2 linked regions of the Prochlorococcus marinus str. SB genome follow. The protein of the gene in region 1 binds, or shares a complex with, the protein of each later gene. Links are inferred from orthologs where the notes say so. Each region holds a gene or a part of one and is shown in the gene's direction. Other genes may lie near its edges.

Region 1 (11,457 bases):
GAATCCTTTGAAATTAATTTTTCCTCTAATAGTTCAAATAATAATCGAATTAATGCAATTTTGATGTGAGCCATGTGAGAACCACCTTGAACAAAAATATTGTAAGGATCTCTTAGAGGGGCATCAGCAGAAAATTCACTTGTACTACCTTCAATAAAGGTACCTCCTGCCATTAATAATTTTGAATCATATCCATCCATTGAAGATGGAACAACATTCAGAAAAGAATCTACTGGTGAAGAATTTTGAAAAGATTGACAAATTTTTTGTACCAAAACAGGATTATTCAATCTTACTGACTGAATAAGATCAGATCTATAAGTTGCAGGCTCTGGTAAAACCTTAAATCCCAAATTTTTAAAGACTGCTGCAACCATATCAGCACCTTTTAATGATTCGTGAACAATTTGTGGTGCTAAAAACAAACCCTGCAAAATTAATCTTCCTAGTCCAAAATTTATTCCTGCAGAAGAACCAATGCCTGGTGAGGTTAATCTAGAACATGCCATCTCAACCAACTCTGTATCTCCTGCTACGTACCCACCAGTAGGAACTATTGTTCCTCCCAAATTTTTAATCAATGATCCAGCAATTATATTTGCCCCTTTAGAAATTGGTTCACTATCTTCAACAAGCTCCCCGTAACAGTTATCAACAAAACATATACAATTAGGATCAAGAGAATGAATAAGACTACAAATTTTCTCTATCTGATGATTCGTAAGAGACTTTCTCCAACTATATCCACAACTTTTTTGTATGAATACTAATTTGCATGAATTTTCTTTAAAAAAATGAACAATTTTTTCTTCAAAAGAATCAAAATTCTCGCAGATATTTACTTGCTTATATTTGATGTCAAAATCTTTAAGTGATCCTTTTCCTCCTCCCCTTATTCCTATGACTTCTTCTAACGTGTCATATGGTTGTCCTGTAAGAGATAACATTACATCTCCAGGTCGAAGAATTCCAAATAAGACAGAACTTATTGCATGGGTTCCACTTACAAATTGCATCCTCACAGCCGCCTTTTCAGCAAGAAAAAATCTTGCAAAAACCGCATCAATTTTTTCTCTAGATATATCATCATGACCACTACCTGAAGATTGATTGAAATGACTAGTAGAAACTTTTTCTTCCTTAAAAATTGTCAAAATATTTTCTAATTTCTGGAAAACCTGATTAGACCTTTCTTGGAAAACTTTACTTAAACTCTCTTCGACAGTAAGAACAGCGTTTTCAGCCAGTTTTAAGTTATTGTCAAGAGTCATTTATTATGAAAATTCATGTTATTTTTCAGAAGCTAAATTTCTTAATTCTGCTAGGAAAGCATTAGGTCCCCTACCCTGAAAATAAGAAAGTTTTTTTGAAGCTTCATATAAATCAAGAAGTTCTCCATCTAATTCTTCTGCCGTATAATCTCTAATTCCTGCAATTACCTCAGCAAAACGTTCTCTACGGGCAGATTTATTGACAGCATAGGCTTCCATTACCTGAATTTTACATGATCTCCAAGCCTTATTCTGACAAAAATGCACTGAAAGAGCATCACTTAAAGCAGAAGCTTCTTCATCTTCTATGTACCAGTCAAAAGATGAAGGTAGAGGTTTTAATCCTGAAAATATCTCAAATAACTCTCCGGCCGACAATGGATTACCAGAATCATTTTTTAGGGGTAATGCAGACTCCTCCAAAGATTTCCATAACTCTGGGTAATCACTTTCAAAACGATCCCTGATTTTTTCAATGCCTTGATCAAGAATCGTATTAACTTGAGCTAAAGCAAGAAAAACTTCAGGGCCCGGCGAAGATAACTTCCCATTCCTAAGATTAGAAATTTGCGAATTATGGACTTTACCTAAATCTAGAATTTCTGAAAGTAATGGCAATACTCTGTGAGACCAACCATTTCTTTCATGCCAGAGGTGTATCAAATGAGCCATAGCCCTTCGACCTCTAGATAATTTATCGCGATATCCGAGACTCACAGATAATTAAACTTATCAATAGTATAGTATGATAATATTACATATCGGTAATTTTGAAAATAGTATTTCAATATCATGAATTCAGTAATTTTCCAAGAAACAGCAAAATTAAAAAAACCTGTTCCAGCTGAAAAAGTTATAGAACTCTCAGAAAAATTACTGGAACCTTCCAGTCATTCAAAAAGATATCCTCCAAGACTACATAAAACGTGGGGAACAATAGTTTTTATGGTTGCAATACATATTCTTTCCCTTGTAGCTTTACAACCAAAATTTTGGAGCCTCCCTGCAGTCACTTCATTATTATTTTTTTATTGGGTAACTGCTTGTTTAGGAGTCACCCTTGGATATCACAGATTGTTATCACACAGATCGTTCATTGTACCAAGATGGTTAGAAAGATTTTTTGCTACCTGCGGAGCCATAAGTTGCCAACATGGGCCAATAGATTGGGTAGGTTTACATAGGCATCACCACTCTTTTTCAGATACTGAAGTAGATCATCACAATAGTAAAAAGGGGTTTTGGTGGAGTCATATGGGTTGGATGTTTAAAGACGTAGAAGCACTAAAAGCTGTTCCAAAACTAAGTGCAGATTTAATTAAGGATCCATACTATAGATTTTTAAATAAATATTTTTTATTCTTACAAATTCCTATTGGACTTACATTGTACGCAATAGGTCAAAAATTAGGAGTTGGAGGATGGGCTCTAGTCCTTTGGGGGATTCCATTGAGGCTTGTGGTTGTTTATCATGTAACTTGGCTAGTCAACTCCGCGACGCATTGTTGGGGTAAAGCACCATTTGAAAGTGGTGATTCATCTAAAAATAATGCATGGGTTGCTGCATTAACCTTTGGAGAAGGTTGGCATAATAACCATCATGCATTTCCCAATTCGGCAAAACAAGGATTATTTAAAGGTCAGATAGACATAACATGGGAACATATTAAGATTCTTGCGAAATTTGGTTTTGCAAAAAAAGTAAAGTTACCCTCTAGGTCTTATTATTAACTATATTGTTCAATATTTTCATGGCTAAAAGAATACAAGTCGCATTAACTGAATCAATCGCATCTCTAGGTAAAGAAGGAGATCTAGTTGATGTAGCACCAGGATACGCAAGAAATTTTCTAATACCCTATGGCAAGGCAACGAATGTAACACCAGCAGTCCTTAAACAAATCGAGAGGAAGAAAGAAAAAGAAAAAATCGCTGCTGATAAATTAAAGCAAGAAGCTTTAGATTTCCAAACTGCATTATCTACAATAGGAAGGTTCACTATCAAAAAACAGGTTGGAGAAGATGGTGTCCTTTTTGGAACGGTTACCAATGGTGATGTTGCCGAAGCGATAGAAGCGGCTACTAAAAAAGAAATTGATAGAAGAAACATTACCGTTCCTGATATTCATAATTTAGGTTCCTTTACTGCAAAAATAAAATTACATCCAGAAGTAAATGCAGAAGTAAATATTGAAGTAACAAGTTAATCAATTTGTTGCATTATTTTGAAAAGTAGCCAGAGTATATATCTAAGCAATTAAAGATATGGTTTCCGTACCTTTTCCAAATAATGGACAAAATAAAAATTTTAAAAAGGATTTTAATAGTGAAAATGCTGGATTAGTTCCTCCTCAAAACGTTCAAGCAGAGGAAGCTGTTCTTGGTGGCATACTTCTTGATCCAGACGCGATCGGAAGAATTGCAGACTTAATTAAACCTGAAGCTTTTTATATAAATGCCCATCAAGAGATTTATAGAACAGCATTAATGTTGCATACTCAGGGAAAACCAACTGATTTAACATCAATGAGTGCTTGGTTAGCAGATAATGGATCACTAGAAAAAATTGGAGGAAACAGCAAACTGGTAGAACTCGTTGAAAATGTTTCCTCTACAGCTTCCATAGAACAAGTTGCTAATTTAATTCACGACAAATTCATGAGAAGGCAACTTATTAGATCTGGAAATGAAGTGGTTCAACTAGGTTTTGATCAAACTCAAGATACTAATGAAGTTCTAGATAAAGCAGAGCAAAAAATATTTGAAATCAGTCAAGAAAAACCTTCAAAAGGTCTGACTCAAGCAGCTGAAATCCTTACAAGTACTTTCAATGAAATAGAGTCAAGATCATTAGGTACTTCAGTAGCTGGAATTCCAGTTAATTTCTACGATCTTGATGCGATGACTCAAGGTTTTCAAAGAAGTGATTTAATAATTGTTGCTGGAAGACCTTCAATGGGGAAAACTTCAATAGTTCTTAATCTGGCTAAAAATGTTGCACAATCTCAAGACTTACCTGTGTGTGTATTTAGCCTTGAAATGAGTAAAGAACAGTTGACATATAGACTACTTTCTATGGAAGTGGGAATCGAAAGTGGCAGGCTAAGAACAGGAAGATTACAGCAAGATGAATGGCCATTACTCGGAGAAGGTATCAATTCATTAGGTCAATTACCAATATTTATAGATGACAAGCCTAACTTAAGTGTTCTAGAGATGAGATCTCTGTGCAGAAGATTAATAGCTGAACAAAAAAAAGAACTTGGATTAATTGTGATTGATTATCTGCAATTAATGGAAGGATCAACCCCTGATAATAGAGTGCAAGAACTTTCACGAATAACAAGAGGTCTTAAAAGCATGGCCAGAGAATTAAAAGTACCAGTAGTAGCATTATCTCAGCTTAGTAGAGGGGTTGAGTCTAGAACGAATAAAAGACCAATGTTAAGCGATCTAAGAGAATCAGGATCTATTGAACAAGACGCAGATTTAGTATTAATGATATATAGAGATGAATACTATAATCCTGAGACTGAAGATAGAGGAATTACAGAAATCATTGTCACTAAACATAGAAATGGACCCGTAGGAACTGTTAAATTATTATTTGAACCTCAATTTACGAGATTTAGGAATTTAGCTAATTAAATCGCTCCTAAAATGCAAGATCATCACTCAACAAATGAATCTTTTGACGTCATCGTTATTGGAGGAGGACATGCAGGATGCGAAGCCGCTATAACAACAGCAAAATTAGGTTTTTCTACTGCCTTATTTACAATCAATCTAGATAGAATTGCCTGGCAACCGTGTAACCCTGCAGTTGGGGGACCAGCAAAAAGTCAGTTGGTTCATGAAGTTGATGCATTAGGTGGAATTATTGGTAAATTAGCGGATGAGACAGCTATTCAAAAAAGAATATTAAATGCAAGTAGAGGCCCAGCTGTATGGGCATTAAGAGCTCAAACAGATAAAAGAGAATACTCAAAAAGAATGATCGAAATACTACAAAATACAGACAATTTATCTTTAAAAGAAGCAATGATTACTGAACTGGATATTGCAAAAACTGAACAAATTGGATTGAACTCAAAAAAAATCTCAAAAAAAAGAATAAAGGGTGTAAAAACATTCTTTGGTAGTTATTATTCAGCAAGATCAGTTATCATCACAGCTGGTACGTTCTTAGAAGGAAGAATATGGATAGGAAATAAATCAATGTCAGCTGGTAGATCTGGCGAACAAGCAGCACAAGGTCTTACTCAGAATTTGCACGAAATTGGAATCAAAACAGAACGTTTAAAAACAGGTACTCCAGCAAGAGTTGATAAAAGAAGTATCATTTTTGATGAATTAGATATTCAACCAAGTACTGCAGCAGATAAATATTTTTCGTTTGACCCGGATATTAAAAATAATATGCCCCAAGTTAGTTGTCACATCACAAGAACAACTACCAAAACACATCAACTAATTAGAGACAATTTACATTTAACTCCAATTTACGGCGGTTTTATTGATAGTAAGGGGCCAAGATATTGTCCATCAATTGAAGATAAAATCGTCAAATTTGCTGATAAAGAATCACATCAAATTTTCTTAGAACCAGAGGGAATTAATACCCCTGAAATATATGTACAAGGATTTTCTACAGGTTTACCCGAAAATATTCAATTAGAACTTTTAAGGACCTTACCTGGATTAGTTGAATGTAAAATGCTGCGACCTGCATATGCTGTTGAGTATGACTATATACCTGCAACACAGCTCCAAACATCACTCGAAACGAAAGAAATTGAATATTTATTTAGCGCCGGACAAATTAATGGCACTACTGGTTATGAAGAAGCAGCAGCACAAGGATTAGTTGCAGGAGTCAATGCGACAAGAAAACTAAACAAAAAAGACCCAATAATCTTCACTAGAGAAAGCAGTTATATAGGAACAATGATCAATGATTTAATTACAAAAGATCTTAAAGAACCATATAGAGTTCTCACTAGTAGGAGTGAATATAGGTTAACTCTCAGAGGAGATAATGCAGATAGAAGATTAACGCCATTAGGCTATCAAATAGGGCTAATTAATGAGAAAAGATGGTCGACCTATCAAGAAAAAATGAACCTCCTCGAAGAAGAAAAATTTAGATTAAATAACACTCGTTTAAAAAATACCGATGAAATATCAAAAAAAATAGAATTAGAAACAGGATCAAAAATCAAAGGCTCAACAACTTTGAAAGAACTCTTAAAAAGACCAAACTTTCATTATTCAGATCTAATTAAGTATAATTTGAATGGAAAAAATCTAGGTTCTTCAATACAGCAAGGTGTTGAAATAGATATTAAATACGAGGGTTACCTTAAAAGACAAAAAAACAACATAGAACAAATAAATCGTCAAAGCTGTAAATCTCTGCCTCAAGAAATAAATTATGAAAAGATAGAGACATTATCTTTAGAAGCTAGAGAAAATTTGAATAAGATAAAGCCAAAAAATTTTGGTGATGCGTCAAAAATTCCCGGTGTAAGCAAAGCTGATTTAACTGCATTACTTGTTTGGCTAAAAATAAGAGAAATAAAAAAAGAAAAGGCAAATTTTTTTGTCGAAAAAAAGTTATCATCTTAAAAGGATTCCATCTGAGCACTGAATAATAAAATTCTTAAATCACCAAAAATTTTATGGGAAGAAAAAGCCTCCACTTTTTTAGTGAAAAATTCATTACCAAAAATATCTGGTCCATGGAAATTAATGCTGCTTGGGGATGGAAGTCCAACTAGACATTTACAGCTTTTAACTAATCAAGAGACGAAAATTAAATTAATTTCAATGCAAGCAGATCCTCTATTCATCGCAGAGGGCCCAAAAGAGTTAAATCAGTTAAATGGACCTTTAATTAGAAGACAAGTATGGATTAAAAACAATAATAAAAACCTAGCATGGGCTGAAAGTTGGTGGAATGCAGGACAAGTGAATGAAAATTTAAAAGCTAAAGAAGAACCAATTTGGAAGAATTTGACTCAAGACAGATCAGAGTTGTTTAGAGAAGTTGATCGAATATCACTTGTTAATTCAAATTGGTTAGAGGATCAATTTTGTTTTAAAGGTCCATTCTGGTCAAGAAATTATAGATTTTTTCGAGACAAAAAGCCCCTAACAATTATTAGAGAAGTATTCAATCCACATTTAGAAAGTTTATTAGGCTATTCAGGAATTAAAGAATTTACGAAACTATACTCTTCTTCTTCTTGATCTGGGAAGATTTCTTGATTTTGATTGAACTTGTTGGTTTGATTGATCTCTCGAAGTATTGATCTCTTTTTCTGAAGATCTTTGCCATCTTTCAACTTTTAAATCCATTTCATCTGGCCAATCTTCATCCTTACTCTCTTTCACGTAAGGTAATTTTTTTTGCTCAGTTGTCTGTAAATTTTTTGATTGCCTTAAAGATATTGCTTCTAAAGGTCTTTTTGAGTGCTGTTTAGCAGATTCATAAGAATTTGATTCTCTGGAAAATGTCTTAATATCCCTATTATCATCGTAAAAATTCTCATCATTCCAATCATCATTATCTTCATCAAAAAATAAATCCACTTTTTCAGATACCCATCTTCCTACTTTTTTAACACTCTTGCTAGTTATTCCTTGAAAATCTGAATTCTTTCTTTTTCCTGGCCTAGCCCCGGATACTCCATCAACAAATTGTCTTCCAGTTTCAAAAATTTTATCTACCTGTTTATCAACAATATTTTTATCAAAACTATTTCTTAGATTTCTAATTCTCCTTGAATCCATAAATTATTATGCTTTTTAAAATATAAATTACATTAAAAAAATAAATAATTCCAAATATAGAAACAAAAACACATCTTATATTTTTAATCAAACAAAATTAAACACTTTTTATTCCATGATCCATTAAAGAAATTTACACAACATTTTTTACAAGCAATATTCTTTATCCTTTTCCTGTAGAAAAATGTCTCACCACAATTTTGGCAAGTTCCTATGTATTTTAATTCTCTCCTTTCAATAGGAAATGAGTGCCTCACAGAAATTTGAAAATTTTTCTCTTTCTGATTAATTTCATTCATCTTTTCTAAGAAATTTGGACCATGTATCTCATTTTTTTTTAATATCCTATCTACCCATGCATGAATCATTTCATGACATAGAGTACTGTTTATTTCACTAGTAGATAATTTACTCAAAATAGGTTTAGATAAGATAATTTCAGAATCTACAAAACCATTAATTTGTTTTCTTTTATAAAAACCAGCAGTAGTTTTTAATCTATTGTCACTCCATCTAACTTTTACTAAAGGTTGATTATTAACCGCTAGAGAATTTTCAAAATATTGACTATTAAATTTATGAAATAAAGGTAAAAGAGGAATTACAGGCATTATGGATTAAAATTAGTATTATTTTGACAAAAAAAGCCATCAAAAACGATTTCTTTTCTTAAAGTAATAAAAAACTCAAATCAACATGGATGCAACACTAGTTAAAGATATCGGAATCAAAGCATTATTAGTTGGCGGAGCGGTACTAGTTTCTTTTTGGACTTTTAATGCAGTCAAATTAGTTATAAGCGCCAGAGGAATTAATCCATTAGTAAGAAAGTTTTTTGATCAAATAGCTGCAGGAAGAATTGATGCAGCGTATGGTTTGACTACAAAAACTTATAAAACTCATGTGAAGCGCCAAGACTTTCTTAAATTTTTAGCTAGTTTAAACCTCAATAAATACAGAAATTTAAAATCAGGAAGACCTAGAGTCCAAGAAGATCAAATCATAATAACTTTGAATTTAAAATCAGAAGATAAACAAGACGAGCTCCCATTAGACTTTACCTTCGCAAAAACTGAAAATGATTGGAAAATAGACAGAATAGCAAAAGTGAATTAATAGTTTCTTGTGAGGCAAAAACAATTGTTTAAAGAAGAGATAATACATCAATTAGAATTACACCCAAGTAGATTAGATAAAGAAAAAATCATCTCAGAAGCAATGGAACAAGGTCTAGATGATTTTTTCGAGGGAATCCGTATGGCACTTGATCCATTGGTAACTTTTGGTGTAAAAATTGTTCCTGAAAAAGAGAGTGAAAAAAGTCAAAATTTTTTTTGGAAAGATTTTAGGAAATTAGCAAATAAGCTTATTCAAAGAGAACTTACTGGTCACGCTGCTCGCGATGCAATTATTAAGGCTATGGAATCTGCCACAAAAGAAGAGTGGAATGGATTTTATAGACGAGTTTTAATTAAAGATCTTAGATGTGGTGTATCTGAAAAAACAATCAATAAGATAGCCAAGAAATTTCCCAAATATGCGATTCCTATTTTTTCTTGTCCCTTAGCCCATGACAGTGCAAATCATGAAAAAAAAATGATAGGAAAAAAGCAAATTGAAATCAAATTAGATGGTGTGCGCGTCTTAACTATTATTAGACAAAATAAAGTAGAAATGTTTTCTCGCAATGGGAAACAATTCCATAATTTTGGTCATATTATCTCGGAAATAGAAAACGTCTTAAAAGAGGATCCTCCACCTCATGACTTAGTCCTAGATGGTGAAGTAATGAGCGCTAACTTTCAGGATTTAATGAAACAAGTTCATAGAAAAGATGGCAAGCAAACAAAAGACGCAGTTCTACACCTATTTGACTTATGTCCCCTTGAAAACTTCCAAAACGGAAGATGGAACACTAGTCAAACAGCAAGAAGTTTATTAGTTAAAGAATGGGTTGCAAAACATTCTATGCTTCTAAGACATATAAAAACACTTGAATGGGAAAATGTAGATCTCGACACCATTGAGGGACAGAAAAGATTTGTAGAGCTTAATAAATCTGCAGTGGAAGGTGGATATGAAGGAGTAATGATTAAAGATCCTGATGCTATGTATGAATGTAAAAGAACACACAGTTGGTTAAAAGCAAAACCTTTCATTGAAGTCACTTTAAAGGTTGTATCGGTTGAGGAAGGTACAGGTCGCAATAAAGGTAGACTAGGAGCTATCATAGTTGAAGGAGAAGATGATGGGTATGATTACAGTCTTAGTTGTGGAAGCGGATTTAGTGATATCCAACGTGAAGAATATTGGACAAAACGGAATCAACTTATTGGTCAACTTGTAGAAATCAGAGCTGATGCTAAAACTAAATCCAAGGATGCAGTGGCTTTTAGTCTTAGGTTTCCTCGATTCAAATGCTTTAGAGGATTTAAAGCTGGAGAAAAAGTTTAAATTATAAAAAATAATATTCAACAAAGTAGTCAATGAAAAATATGGTTTTTAAGTAAATAAACTGAAAATCTTGACTATAAAATGTAAGAATAATTATCAGGACTTTTTGAGAGACTTATGACGAAGAAAACAGTTTTCAACTTCATAAAAACACCTTGTGGACAGGCAAAATATATCGAATTAGAAGCCAACAAAACTTTACTAGGTAAATTTAGACTTTTTTGGTTTATCTTAATTGCATCTATTAGAGATTGGAATATTAAAGAGTAAATTCTTAGGAGTTTTGAAAATATTCTCTGGAGTATTTAGCAGAGAAATATACAACTAAAAAAGTTGAAATAATTCCAACGATAGTGATATATAAATTATTTGGCGATTGCACATTTTTTAGCTCCTGAATACTTTTTGCCAAACTACCTATTGAGCAATAAAGAAAAGTTCCTGGAATTATTCCAAGAAGACCAAGAGCGAAATCTCTAAATTTAACATTATTCAAACCATAAAAATAATTAAGAATACTGAAGGGAAATATCGGCGATAATCTTGCTAAAAAAATTAATTTAAGTCCGCCTTTTTCTACTACTTTTTCCATAACACTTAATTTTGGATAACGGGTAAAAAAATTTTTTAGCTTTTTTGCAAAAAAACTTTTTGATACAAAAAAAGCAACTGATGCTCCTATTGAAGCAGAAATGAAAACGATAATTGAACCATAATATGAGCCATATAAAAACCCTGATAATAAAGATAGCCAAGAAGCTGGAAGTATTAATAAAACAATTAAAATATAAATACAAACAAATGAAAAGATCCCAATTCCAGTATTAAAAAAAAAAGACAGATTATAAATATTTTCAAGAAATATATTCATTCTCAATTCAAAAGTTCAAGTTTTTTAGTAATTCTCTCCATTTGTACCGAACCTTCGTTTAATTTA
Region 2 (2,902 bases), 240 kb from region 1 along the record:
CTTGAAAGTTATAATCAACTTCACAAAACAATTGAACAAATTAAATCAATGGCAGATGTTTTAGATATTGCCAGAGTTGGACAAAGTTAATTTTAAAATCAGATCAATCTATCTTTTACTTTTTACCTTGTAGATAAAGAAAACAATACTGCCGCAAATCAAAGCTAATAAAATACCTACACAAGATGAACCTAAGATTAATTTTAAGGAAAAAATTCTACCTTGTTTCCATAAGTCATCAATAACTAAACTTTTTTCAAGAATTTTATTAGAAGAATTATTTAAAAAAATCGAACCAACTTTATAGTTAAAATAATAAAGTGGAATATAAGTAAAAGGGTTGCTGATCCAGGTACCAATTGCAGCTAGAACAATATTTCCCTTAGCTATTTTCGCAAAAAATACTCCCATTAAAGTCTGAAAACCAAAAAATGGAAAGCAACCACTAAATACCCCTATAGCTAAACCTTTAGCATTAAAGAAAGGACTTCCATTCTGACTCCTAAATAATGATAGAATTTTCTTATAGGTAATATCTCTTTTAAATCTCATTCAGAAAGAAAATTTCAAAATTAAATTCTTGATAATCTTACTTAATTATCCATAACAAAGCGAGAGATGGATTCGATAGTTACTACAGAAGATACGATAGCCGCAATTGCTTCAGCTATAAGTATTGGGAAGGGAGGAGTTGCGATAATAAGAGTATCAGGGAAAGACGCAATAAATTCTTGCAAAAAGATTGTTCAAACTAAATCTAAATATGCATGGGAATCACATAGAGTTTTTCGTGGTTTTATTCAGGAAAATAAACAAAATAAATTTATAGATGAGGTTTTAATTTTAGTGATGAAATCCCCAAATAGCTTCACAGGAGAGGATGTAGTTGAACTTCATTGCCATGGCGGAATTATCATAGTAAATAAAGTTTTAAAGATATTATTATCTAGTAATTCTAGAGTTAGACTTGCAAACCCAGGAGAATTTAGTCAAAGAGCTTTTCTTAATGGGAAAATAGACCTTACTCAAGCCGAGTCGATTAATCAATTAATTAATGCAAGCAATACCAAATCAGCAGAGTTAGCCTTTAGCGGGGTTCAAGGAGAAATAAAGAAAAAAATTGATGATATTAAAAATGACCTTATAAATCAACTTTGCGAAATAGAAGCAAGAGTTGATTTTGAGGAAGACTTTACAGATTTTGATTACACCAAATATCTAAAAAACATTAAAAAAGTCAAAGAAAAAATAGAATTACTAATAGAAAATGCAAAAAGAAATTCATATATTCACAATGGAATATCCATTGCGCTTATAGGTAAAACAAATGTTGGTAAAAGCTCTTTATTAAATTTGCTTGCAAAAAAAGAGAAAGCAATCGTAACTAATATTCCTGGAACAACTAGAGATGTTATTGAAGTTAATTTAACTATTAATGATATTCCAATGAAAATAATTGATACTGCTGGCATAAGAGAAACTCATGAACAAATTGAAAGTATTGGAATCAAAAAAAGTTTTGGGAAAATAAAAGAGTCAGATTTCATAATTTATATTTATAGTCTTGAAGAAGGACTTAATGAAGAAGACAAAAAAATAATAGAAGAAATCCCCAAAGAAAAATTAATTACTATTTTGGGCAATAAAAAAGATTTAATTGATTGCAAAAATATTAATTCAAATGAGTTAAAAAATACAATTCTTATGAGCATTAAGAATAATGATGGTGAAAGATTATTAATCGACACAATCATAAAAAAATGTGGATTAAAACAAGTAGAAAATATAAATATATTTTTAAACCAAAGACATCTAACAAATTTGTCTGCTTGCTTATCTAATTTAAATGATACTGATAAAATAATTGAAAATAAATTGCCATTTGATTTGTTATCAATTGAACTTAGAGATGGAATTCAAAACTTATCTAAAATAACTGGTCAAGAATTAACAGAGGAACTTCTAGATAATATTTTTTCTAAGTTTTGTATTGGTAAATAAATTTGAGTTAAATTACATAGTGATATATAGTTGGTTCTCTAACTTCAGTTTAATTTTATTAATTAATTATTTCTTAGTTTAGTGGATTTAAATACTCCAATAATAAGTAAAATCATTGATAATTGGATCGATGAAGATATAGGTAGGGGAGATCTTACAAGTTCCTCTATTAAAGAAGAGAATGGTAATGCATATTGGATTGCAAAAGAAGAGGGTATATTCTGCGGGGTTGAAATTATAAAAGAAATTTTTAGAAAAATTGATTTAAAAATCAGTCCAAAATTTAATATCTCTGATGGAGATAAATTTGTTAAAGATCAAAAACTCTTAGAAATATATGGGCCTTCAAAAAGTTTACTTACTAGTGAAAGGATCAGCTTAAATATAGCAATGCATCTATCTGGAATATCAACATATACAAAGAATCTTACAGATAAATTAGAAGGCACAAATATAAAATTAGCAGATACTAGGAAAACGACCCCTGGCTTAAGAATATTTGAAAAATATGCATTCAAATGCGGAGGTGGGGTGAATCATAGAATGGGATTATACGATGCTGCTATGATCAAAGAAAATCATATTGCATGGACAGATAATCTTAAGAATGCAGTACAAAATATTCGCCTAAATTCGCCTTTTACAACTCATATAATAATTGAAGCTGAGAATATCGACCAGGCAAAAGAAGCAGTATTAGCAGGAGCGGATAGTGTCTTATTAGATGAACTTAGTCCTGAAATAATCAGAAAAAACGTTCAAGAATTAAGAGATTTATCAACTAATAGCCTACAAAAAGAAGTCAATAAAAATTTGATAATAGAAGTTTCTGGAATAAACCCTCAAGAAATTAGTAAATATCTAATAAAAGGTATTGATTTGATTTCAACAAGTTCTTCAA

Evidence for each region.
Region 2: the proteins of mnmG (region 1) and mnmE are in contact, whole or in part, in a solved structure (PDB 9HIP), measured with the Escherichia coli proteins. The link is inferred for Prochlorococcus marinus str. SB from one-to-one orthologs.

The regions. Positions count from the first base shown.
Region 1 is NZ_JNAS01000002.1:674,209-685,665, reverse strand. Bases 4,495-7,415 are described here. They hold mnmG (tRNA uridine-5-carboxymethylaminomethyl(34) synthesis enzyme MnmG), read left to right. Parts: upstream 4,495-4,931; coding sequence 4,932-6,899; downstream 6,900-7,415. Other genes in these bases: EV02_RS02750 (chorismate lyase), read left to right, coding at 6,930-7,415; dnaB (replicative DNA helicase), read left to right, coding at 4,495-4,919. Outside these bases: EV02_RS02720 (aminotransferase class I/II-fold pyridoxal phosphate-dependent enzyme), read right to left, coding at 1-1,271; EV02_RS02725 (hypothetical protein), read right to left, coding at 1,290-1,988; EV02_RS02730 (acyl-CoA desaturase), read left to right, coding at 2,064-3,002; rplI (50S ribosomal protein L9), read left to right, coding at 3,023-3,478; more of dnaB, read left to right, coding at 3,537-4,494; more of EV02_RS02750, read left to right, coding at 7,416-7,523; EV02_RS02755 (hypothetical protein), read right to left, coding at 7,503-8,066; EV02_RS02760 (SprT family zinc-dependent metalloprotease), read right to left, coding at 8,150-8,677; EV02_RS02765 (hypothetical protein), read left to right, coding at 8,763-9,182; EV02_RS02770 (RNA ligase family protein), read left to right, coding at 9,207-10,520; EV02_RS09550 (hypothetical protein), read left to right, coding at 10,638-10,790; EV02_RS02775 (TVP38/TMEM64 family protein), read right to left, coding at 10,795-11,391; EV02_RS02780 (valine--tRNA ligase), read right to left, coding at 11,394-11,457. UniProt on the Escherichia coli protein: NAD-binding protein involved in the addition of a carboxymethylaminomethyl (cmnm) group at the wobble position (U34) of certain tRNAs, forming tRNA-cmnm(5)s(2)U34.
Region 2 is NZ_JNAS01000002.1:440,713-443,614, forward strand. Bases 1-2,809 are described here. They hold mnmE (tRNA uridine-5-carboxymethylaminomethyl(34) synthesis GTPase MnmE), read left to right. Parts: upstream 1-618; coding sequence 619-2,001; downstream 2,002-2,809. Other genes in these bases: EV02_RS03895 (RelA/SpoT family protein), read left to right, coding at 1-90; EV02_RS03890 (DUF2062 domain-containing protein), read right to left, coding at 109-552; nadC (carboxylating nicotinate-nucleotide diphosphorylase), read left to right, coding at 2,083-2,809. In the rest of the region: more of nadC, read left to right, coding at 2,810-2,902. UniProt on the Escherichia coli protein: Exhibits a very high intrinsic GTPase hydrolysis rate. Involved in the addition of a carboxymethylaminomethyl (cmnm) group at the wobble position (U34) of certain tRNAs, forming tRNA-cmnm(5)s(2)U34.